DNA from 3 places in the Croceibacterium sp. TMG7-5b_MA50 genome. Region 2 is predicted to be linked to each of the others. Evidence: predicted binding sites of a transcription regulator. Region 2 holds the regulator's gene; each other region holds the start of a gene.
The links. Region 2 encodes LexA, which represses DNA repair genes until DNA is damaged. Its sites were predicted from a motif close to GTTCCNCNCTTGTTCT; they were not measured.
Positions count from the first base shown of each region.

Region 1: the regulator LexA is predicted to act here: its motif matches at 1,314-1,329, upstream of V5740_RS06860 (PA0069 family radical SAM protein).
Region 3: the regulator LexA is predicted to act here: its motif matches at 1,584-1,599, upstream of V5740_RS12650 (DUF3072 domain-containing protein).

Region 1 covers NZ_CP156082.1:1,416,662-1,419,919, reverse strand. The annotation lists gene V5740_RS06865 (OmpA family protein) at 1-39, opposite strand, end outside; gene V5740_RS06860 (PA0069 family radical SAM protein) at 206-1,309, opposite strand; gene V5740_RS06855 (ZIP family metal transporter) at 1,415-2,125, shown strand; gene moaB (molybdenum cofactor biosynthesis protein B) at 2,133-2,660, opposite strand; gene V5740_RS06845 (transglycosylase SLT domain-containing protein) at 2,660-3,258, opposite strand, start outside.
Region 2 covers NZ_CP156082.1:796,915-800,172, forward strand. The annotation lists gene rpsF (30S ribosomal protein S6) at 1-357, opposite strand; gene rpsR (30S ribosomal protein S18) at 1-1, opposite strand, end outside; gene V5740_RS03965 (DUF808 family protein) at 584-1,522, shown strand; gene lexA (transcriptional repressor LexA) at 1,536-2,210, opposite strand; gene V5740_RS03975 (molybdopterin molybdotransferase MoeA) at 2,285-3,258, opposite strand, start outside.
Region 3 covers NZ_CP156082.1:2,706,437-2,709,694, forward strand. The annotation lists gene V5740_RS12640 (MmcB family DNA repair protein) at 1-485, shown strand, start outside; gene V5740_RS12645 (DUF3667 domain-containing protein) at 482-1,528, opposite strand; gene V5740_RS12650 (DUF3072 domain-containing protein) at 1,645-1,878, shown strand; gene V5740_RS12655 (family 43 glycosylhydrolase) at 1,901-3,258, opposite strand, start outside.

The DNA.
Region 1 (3,258 bases), 620 kb from region 2:
CGCCCCCGCCGTCATCAGCCCGATTAGCAGCTTGCTCATGAAATCTCCCCTGTATGCCGGACCGCGAAAGTCAGGCGCGCCACATGCCCGTCCGCACGCCGCGCCAAGTGCGGCAATCTGTGCAGATTACGCGCCCAACGCCACTTACCTCATCAGGTTCCTGGAAGCTGCCCTTTGTCGGTTGTCAAACAGCAAGCCTGTACCATTACAGGTCGAGCATGAACTGGCCCGGCGCCTCCGGCCAGTGCGGCGGCACGGCAAAACTGCCACAGTCGAGCGCAAATCGCAGCGGCTGGAGCCCGGCCCGGCGGCGCGCCGCGGCAAAGCGCGCGGACAGCAATTGCGCCCATGGGCCCTGGCCACGCATCCGGCTGAAGAAGTCGGGATCGTTGTCGCGCCCGCCGCGCATCTCGCGCACGATCCCCATCACCTTCGCCGCGCGATCCGGGAAATGGACCGCCAGCCATTCGCGGAACAGCGGCGCCACCTCGTGCGGCAGGCGCAAGGGAATGTAGCCGACCGATTGCACGCCGATCGCCGCGGCGCGCGCGATGATCGCCTCCAGCCCGTCATCGGTGATGGCCGGGATGATGGGGGAGATGGCGCAATGCACCGGCACGCCGGCCGCCACCAGCTTCTCCAGCGCCGCCAACCGCCGCGCCGGCGCCGGCGCGCGCGGCTCCAGCAGCGCGGACAGGCGCAGGTCCAGCGTCGTTACGCTGATCGCCACCGCCGCCAATTGCCGCCGCGCCATCGCCCCCAGCAGGTCGATGTCCGCCAGCACCCGGTCGCTCTTGGTGGTGACGGTCACGGGGTGCGCCGCTTCCAGGCAGACCTGCAGAACCGCGCGGGTCAGCCGCCAGTCCCGCTCGATCGGCTGATAGGGATCGGTATTGGTGCCCAGCGCGATCGGCCGTGGAACGTAGCCGGGTTTGGCCAGCGCCTGCCGCAGCAGGGCGGCGGCATCGGGCTTGGCGAACAGCTGCGTCTCGAAATCCAGTCCGGGGGAGAGGTCGTGATAGGCGTGGGTCGGCCGCGCGAAGCAGTAGATGCAGCCGTGCTCGCACCCACGATACGGATTGACCGAACGGTCGAAGCCGATGTCGGGCGAGGTGTTGTAGGACAGCACCGATTTCGCGCGTTCCGCCGTGACGGTGGTGCGCAGCTTGACCGGGGGCCCATCCAGCGTCGCCACATGGTCGCGCCAGTCGCCGTCGACTTCCCTGTCCTGCCCGGCGAAGCGGCGGGACCGCTCCGCCGATTGCGCGCCACGGCCACGGATCGGCGGAGGACTCGGTGGAGGCGCCATGACAAGAACAAACATAGAACATTGGTGCAAGTGGATCAACCTGGGGCTCGCCGCCATCTGTGACGTTGTGACATTCCGCGGGACAGGCTAGGTCGCCGGGCCACCATGCCCGCGATGCTGCTCCCCATCCTGTTTGGCGTCCTTGCCAGTGCCGCCACGCTGCTGGGGGGGCTGCTCGCACTGCGGCTGCAGAACCGGGCGACGCTGGTGTTGGGCCTTGCCGCCGGCATCGTCCTCGGTGTCGCCTTGTTCGACCTGATCCCGGAGGCGGTGGAGCTCGCCACGGACCGTTACGAGATGCACCAGCTATTCGCCTGGCTGGGCCTCGGCGTCGGTGCCTACCTGCTGCTGCACCAACTGCCCGGCGCGGACCGGCCGCAGCCGTGGCAGGCGCATCTCGGGCCGGCGAGCCTGACGCTGCACAGCTTCATCGACGGCGCGATGATCGGCATCGCCTTCCAGGTCTCGGCGGAGATCGGCTGGCTGATCGCCGCTGCCGTGCTGACGCATGACGTGGCCGATGGGATCAACACGGTCAGCCTGTCGCTCGCCCGGTCGGGCCCGCGCATCGCGAAACGGTGGCTGCTGATCAATGGCGCGGCGCCGCTGGCAGGCACGCTGGCGGGCCTGCTGATCGCGGTGCCGGACGGGCTGATGGCTCCGCTGCTGGCGGTGTTCGGTGGCGTGTTCCTGTATATCGGCGCGTGCGAGCTGGTGCCGCGCAGTCATGCCCGCGACCCGCGCCTGCGCGTCACGCTGGCGACGCTGGCGGGCATGGTGCTGATGTGGGTGGTGACCGGCCTTGCCCACGGGTGACGCCGGCTTACCGCTCCAGCAGGCGGGGCATTAGTTCCACGAAGTTGCAGGGCCGGTTCCGGCTGTCGAGCTGTTCGGCCAGGATGCCGTCCCACCCATCCTTCACCGCGCCGTTCGATCCCGGCAGCGCGAAGATGTAGGTGCCGCGCGCCACGGCCGCCAATGCCCGGCTCTGCACCGTGCTGGTGCCGATCGTCTGGTAGCTGATCCAGCGGAACAGCTCGCCGAAACCGGGGATCTCCTTGTCCGCCACGCGCAGCACCGCCTCCGGCGTGATGTCGCGCCCGGTCAGGCCGGTGCCGCCGGTGGAGATTACCGCGTCCACCGCCGGATCGTCGATCCACCCTTCCAGCCGGGACATGATCGCGCCCGCATCGTCCCGCTCTATCGCGCGCGCGACCAGCGTGTGGCCGGCGCCGGTGATCCGCGCGGCCAGGATGTCGCCGGACGTGTCGTCATCGGGTCCGCGCGTGTCCGATACGGTCAGCAGCGCGATGTTGATGGGTCGGAAGGTGCGGCTCTCGTCGATCGCCATCAGCGTTGTCCTCCGGCCGAAAGGTACACCTGCCCGCCGGCGCCGGGGAAGGCCGGCCACTGGTTCTGCGCCAGGCTGACGCGGCTGGGGGACAGGTCGGCGCTCGCCTGCCGTTCGTACATCCAGTAATTGCGGGTCACGATGGCGACATAGCCGCGCGTCTCCCAATAGGGGATCGATTCCATGTAGAGCAGGGGATCGCCGCCATCATTGATCTCCCCGTTCCAGCGGGTGACGGGGGTCAGCCCGGCATTGTAGGCGGCCATGATCTTGGGCAGGGCGCCGCCCGTCGCCGGGCTGTCGCGCAGCATGGCCAGGTTCTGCTGCCCGAATGCGAGGTTCACTGCAGGGTCGAAGATGTTCAGGCTGCCCGCATCCATGCCCAGCCGCGGGGCGTGCTGGCGCACGGTGATGGGGGTGATCTGCATCAGACCCTGCGCCTGCGCCGGGCTGACCGCACTGGCGCGGAAGTTCGATTCCTGCAGCGTGTGCGCGAAGGCGAGCGCCGGATCGACCTGCCAGCCATTGCGCGGCGCCCAGCGCGGGGCCGGGTAATAGCTGGCCGGATCGCTGCGCGCGCCGTTGGGCGCGTTGTACG
Region 2 (3,258 bases):
TCAGTTGCTATCCCCACGACGCTTGCGGTCACGTTCCTGCTTGCGCATCTGCGCCGACGGACCTTCCTCGTGTTCCTCGACCGCGATGGTCAGCCAGCGGATCACGTCTTCGTTGATGCGGTTCTGACGCTCAAGCTCGGCCACCATCGCGCCCGGACCTTCCAGGTTCAGGAGCACGAAGTGCGCCTTGCGGTTGCGGTCGATCTTATAGGCGAGGGACTTCAGGCCCCAGCTCTCGGTCTTGGTGACCTTGCCCTCGTTCGCTTCCACGATCTCCGTGATCGAGGCGGCGAGCGCGTCCACCTGAGCCTGGCTCAGATCCTGACGCGCGAGGAACACGTGCTCGTAAAGAGCCATGTGTGCGCTTCCTTTTCACTTCCTGCCGATCGCTGGCTATCTGCCATGCGCATCACGCGCTGGCATCGGCCCCTCCGGCTTTCTGCTGACCCGTGCGGCGCGGATCGCCAGCGCGGGAAGCGGGCGCCTTAGCGGATCGGACGCGAAAGGCAAGGGCGCTGACGTGGATAGCACGCCTCCTGCGATCTGCTACCAAGCCGGGCGAATCTGCAACGGAGAATAGCTGATGCCCGGTGGACTGGTCGCCCTGCTGGACGATGTGGCGGTGATCGCCAAGGTTGCGGCCGCCTCGATCGACGATGTGGGCGCCGCGGCCGCCAAGGCCGGCAGCAAGGCTGCGGGCGTCGTGATCGACGATGCGGCGGTCACCCCGTCCTACGTCACCGGCTTCACGCCCGACCGCGAACTGCCGGTGATCGCGCGCATCGCCAAGGGCAGCCTGATCAACAAGCTGGTGTTCCTGCTGCCCGGCGCCCTGCTGCTGAGCGAGCTGCTGCCGGCTGCGATCACCTGGCTGCTGCTGGCCGGTGGGCTGTTCCTCGCCTACGAAGGCGCGGAAAAGGTGATGGAGAAGCTGGGCGGCGCCAAGCATGGCGAGACGCTGGAGGATCCGATCACCGATCCGGCCGCGTTCGAGAAGGCGCGGGTCAGCGGCGCCGTGCGCACCGACCTGATCCTGTCGGCGGAGATCATGGCGATCGCTTTGGCGGAGGTCGCGGACCAGACGCTGGTGACGCGTGGCGTGACGCTGGCGTTGGTGGGCATCGTCATCACCGTGGTCGTCTATGGCGTGGTCGCGCTGATCGTGAAGATGGACGATGTCGGGCTCAACCTGACCAAGCGGGACAGCGCCGGCGCGCAGAGCCTCGGCCGGGGACTGCTGCTGGCCATGCCGCGCGTGCTGACGCTGCTGTCGATCGTCGGCACGATCGCCATGCTGTGGGTCGGCGGCGGGATCGTGCTGCATTCGGGCGAGGTGCTGGGGGTACCCGGACCGGCGCACCTGGCGCATGATGCGGAACACTGGCTGGCCGCGCATGGCGGCGTGGGGGGCGGTGTTCTGGGCTGGCTCGGCTATGCCGGCATCTCAGCCGTGGTCGGGCTGGTGCTCGGCTCCATTATCGCCTTCGTGCTGCACAAGGTGCTGAAGGTGGGCGCGCACTGAGCGCGCCCGACCCTCAATTATATCGCCGCAGCAGTCCCGCTAGCTTGCCCTGCACCAGCACGTCGCCGGCGGGGTAGAGCTGCGGGTCGTAGGCGCTGTTGGCCGGGTCGAGCCGGACCATTCCGCCCTTCTCGCGCCACAGATATTTGAGCGTCGCCTCCTCGCCCCGGATCAGCGCCACGACGATCTCACCATCGCGAGCGCTGTCGGTGCGCTTCACCAGTGCGTAGTCGCCGTCGAGAATGCCGGCTTCGACCATGGAGTCGCCGGAGACCTCCAGCGCGTAATGCTCACCCGCGCCAAGCAAGGCAGCGGGGACGGGCAGGCTGCGGCTGTCCTCCAGCGCCTCGATCGGCAGGCCGGCTGCGATCCGACCATGCAGCGGCACTTCGATCACATCGTTCGCCGGTTCGGGCGTCGTGCGGGCCGGGCGGGCGGGGGTCACGTCGTTGGCAACTGCCGGCCGCGTCGTGTTCTCAGGCTGACGCAACACCTCCAGCGCACGGGCACGGTTGGGGAGGCGGCGGATGAACTGGCGTTCCTCCAGCGCGGAGATCAGGCGGTGGACACCGGACTTGCTGCGCAGGTCGAGTGCGTCCTTCATCTCCTCGAAAGAGGGGCTGATGCCGGTCGCTTCCAGCCGCTGCTGGATGAACTGAAGCAGTTCGTGCTGCTTGGCGGTGAGCATATGACGCCTATCCCAACAAAGACCGACCGTTTCGGGAACGGATACGGAACAAGTAGGAAACTTCCGAACATACGTCAAGCGAGCAGGTGTATCTCCACCATCTCGCCCGCGGCGGCTGCCATCGCCCGTGCAGGGCGGCGAATCAGCGCGTCGCTCCCGGCAAGGCTCAGCAGGGCGCTCGAATCCTGCTTACCCTGCGGCACCACGCCGTTGGGGGTGAGGCGCCCGCGCAGGAACTCCATCCGGGTGCCCGCCGCCGGCAGTGGCGTAGCGAGGGGCAATCGCAACGTGCGGGGCAGCGGATCGCTCGCCCTGGCCAGCGCACGCAGCAGCGGCAACAGGAACAGCACGGCGGTGACGTAGCTCGACACCGGATTGCCTGGCAGGCCGATGATCCATTGATCGCCGCGCCGCGCCACCAGCAGCGGCTTGCCCGGGCGGATCGCCACCCGCCAGAAGTCGATCGTCGCGCCCCACGCTTCCAGCGCGGGACGGATCAGGTCATGATCGCCGACGGAGGCTCCGCCGCTGGTGACCAGCACGTCCGCGCCTTCGGCCTGCTGCAACGCGTCGGCGAGCGCCTCCAGCGTGTCGGCAACCGGGCCGATGCGGGTGAGGGTCGCGACGTGCGGTCCCGCCATGGCGGCGAGCATGGCGCCATTGCTGGCGGGGATCTGGTGCGGCGCGCAGGTTGCGGGATCGGTGGCCAGCTCGTCTCCGCTGTCGAGCACCGCGAGGCGGGGACGTCGGCCAACGGGCAACGCGGCGTGCCCGGCCGACAGCAGCAGCGCGATCTGGGCCGGGCCGACGGGAGCGCCCGCCGGCAGCAGCGGGTCGCCCGCCGCGAAATCGAAGCCGGCCCGGCGGACATGGCGCGCGCTGGCCTCGCCACCCGGCAGCAGGTTGAGCGTGTCGCCGTCGCGTGCCGCCTCCTCCTGCAGCAGCACGGCTGCGGCATCGGCGGGCATCAGCGCGCCGGTGGCGATGCGCACGCATTGCCCCAGCGCGAGTGTGCCGGTGAACGGTCGGCCGGCGGCGCTGCGGCCGA
Region 3 (3,258 bases), 1.1 Mb from region 2:
TGTTCGCTGCCGGGGCCCTGCAGAACGATGCGGAGCGTCGATCGCGCGCGGTGACGCGGGGCATCTGCCGGCTGTTCGCCCGCAACGATATCTGGGTGCTGGCCGAAATGCCGCTGCGCAACGGCCGTCGGGCGGACCTGATGGGGGTGGATGCGCAAGGGCGGATCGTGATCGTGGAGATCAAGACCGCCCGCAGCGATCTGCTGGGTGATGGCAAGTGGCCCGATTACCTGGACTTCTGCGACCGCTTCTATTGGGGCCTGCCGCCGGAACTGGACCGGTCCGTGCTGGAAGGCGCCGATTACCGGCCTGATTGCTGCGGCATCATCGTTGCCGACGGCTACGATGCGGAAATCGTGCGCCCTGCCCCCAGCCATCCGCTGAACGCCGCCCGCCGGCGGGTCGAGGTGGAGCGGCTGGCGCGTGCCGCGCTGAGAAGGCAGGTCGTGGCGCTCGATCCCGAATGTGCGGCCTTCGGTTCTTAGCCCATCAGCCCCAGCACCAGCAGCAACGATACGAACAGGGCAATGATGACCTGGATGAACACGCACAGCGCCAGCGTGCGCCACAGGGCGGAGCCGCGCGACAGGCCATAGGCATGGCGCAGCTGCGTTGCGATGTGCCACACCGGGATTACCGAACCTGCCACGAACAGCCAGTCGAGCGTCACGCCAGCGATGCCAAGCACGGTCAGCACCATAAATAGCAGTGACATGAACGACAGCGAGTAGGTGACGAACACCGCGTGGTCATACATGCCGTAACGCGGCCGCCACAGGAACAGCAGCGCCACGAACGGGATCGATAGGGGGATCAACAGCCAGCTGAACTTGTAGCTGTTCGATTGCAGCTTGTAGAGGGCGAGGCCAGGATTCCGGCGTGCCTTGGCGATGCCCTTGTCCAGCCGCTTCCAGCCGGTGTGGACCTCCTCCAGCCCTTCGATCGTGTCCGGCCCGGTGCGTGCCGCCTCCATGGCGGTGATGCGGCCGTTCAGTTCGTCCAACTGCCCCTGCAATTGTGGACGCTGCGGATCACCGGCGGGCAGGGCGGCAAGGTCGCGCGTGACCCTGGTCCGATCCGCTTCCGCCTGGCTTTGTACCTGCTTCATCTGCGCCACCGCATCGTCCGGGAGACCAATGTCGGCCGGCGGGCTGAGGCCGATGATCTGGAACACCGCGAACATGATGAAGATGGTGAACAGGAACAGGCCCATCGGGGAGACGAAGCGCGCCCGTTCCCCTTCGATGTAGCGGCGAGTCAGTTGCCCCGGCCGGCGTAGCAGCAGCGGCAGCGTGGCGAAGGTCCGTCCTTCAAAATGCAGTGCCCCGTGCAGCAGGTCATGCAGGAAGGCGCCCGCTGTACGATGGACATGCGCCTGTTGGCCGCAGGCATGGCAATGGCTGCCGATCAGCGCGGTCCCACAATTGAGGCAGGCATGTTCCGCCGTGTGCCCGTCCGATGTCACCGGAGCGGAAGGCTCCGCCACCAATCCGCCGGCCGGTATGGCCGCCTGCAAGACTTCGCTCATGCCCCAACCCCCTGGCTGCAACCGCATGATACCGCCGGGCGGTGCCCTGTCGAGCGGAACAGAGGCGGAACAGGGTGCACATGTCGGCGTTGATGTCGACAAAGGAGCATCATGCCGTGATTGCAGAAAAGCCTGACGAGAACCCGAAGTCGCACCCGGTCTCCAATGCGGAGAAGGATCCGGACACCTGGACCACCGGTGACGAGCCAATGACCGGCGCGCAGGCCAGCTATCTCAAGACGTTGAGCGAGGAAGCGGGCGACGAAGGGCAGTACGACACCGAACTGACCAAGGCGGAGGCATCGAAGCGGATCGATGCGCTGCAGGAGAAGACCGGGCGCGGCCAGTAACGGCCACGCCCGGCTGAGGTCCTCAGTCCAGCGCGGTGAAGCGGAAATTGCGGAACCGCGCCTCTCCCGGCCCGGCGGCGTAGAGGCCGGGCCGCAGCATCAGGAAGCCGCCGCGCACATTGTGGTGGTAGCCCGACACCTCCATGCCGCGGTCGAACCGGTGCCAGGTCTGCCCGCCATCGCCGCTGGTATCGAACGTGATGATGTGGGCGTCGTTGGTTACGCGCAGCCGCATGCGCCGCCCGTGCGGATTGGCCGGGCGTCCACGCTCGATCCCGTATTGGTGGGTGACGAACCGCTGCTCGTCAAAGCCTAGCCCGGCATAAAGCTTGTCGTCATAGAACAGGATCAGGCCTGCCCGACCACCGGGCGCAACCTCGATATCGCATTCGAAGGTGTAGCGGGTATCGCCCGCCGTCAGCAGCAGCGGCGACCCGCTGGACGGTGCCTCCCCCTTGCCAGCCAGGTGCAGCGTGCCATCCGCCACCCGGATGCGGCTGGCCTCGTCGGCAGATGGGCGGAAGAAGGCCCACTTGCTGCCCAGCACGAGCGGCTGGGAGAAATCGTCCGACAGCGCCATGCCATGCGGCTGCGCGGCTCCGCCGCCTGGCTTGGTGATCGGCTGCGACAGGTCGCCGCCGGTCATGTCGAACCAGCCATCGTCGGTGAAGCGGACCGGATCCATCAGGCACTGCCGGCCCAATGTCCAGAACCCGTTCTCGAACCCGTGATAGACGGACCACCAGCTGTCATCGGGTGCCTGCACCAGACTGGCATGACCGCGTGACCACCACGCCTCCTCCGCGCTGGTGGTGCGCACCAGCGGGTTGCGCGGATGGTGTTCCCATGGCCCGTTGATGGATCGCGACCGGGCCGCGATCACCATGTGGCCGGTCGGCGGCCCGGCGGTGCCGCCCACCGCCGTCAGCATGTAGAACCAGTCGCCGATCCGATGGATCTTGGGCCCTTCCGGGGCGAAGCCTTCCACCACCCAGTCGGACGGATAGCGCCAGGGGTCGTAGACATGCTCCACCGGGCCGGCGAGCGAGAGGTTGTCGTCAGCCAGGCGCACACGGTCCCCGCCGGACAGGAACAGCCAGCGGCTGCCGTCCTCCCCCACCGCATGGCACGGGTCGATATGGTTCGGCAGGCCGAGCGGCACGGGGTCGCTCCACGGCCCCTCGATGTTCTCGGCCCAGGTGACGAAGGTGTCGTTCGGTTCCGCCTTGACCGGAATGAACAGGTAGTAGCGGCCGTTATCCTTGTGCAGCGATGGTGCCCAGACCGAACCGATATTGCGGGTGAGCGCCGCCTTCAGCGGGCGCCAGTTCACCAGATCGCGCGAATGCCAGATGGTGAGGCCGGGATAGGCGTCGAAGG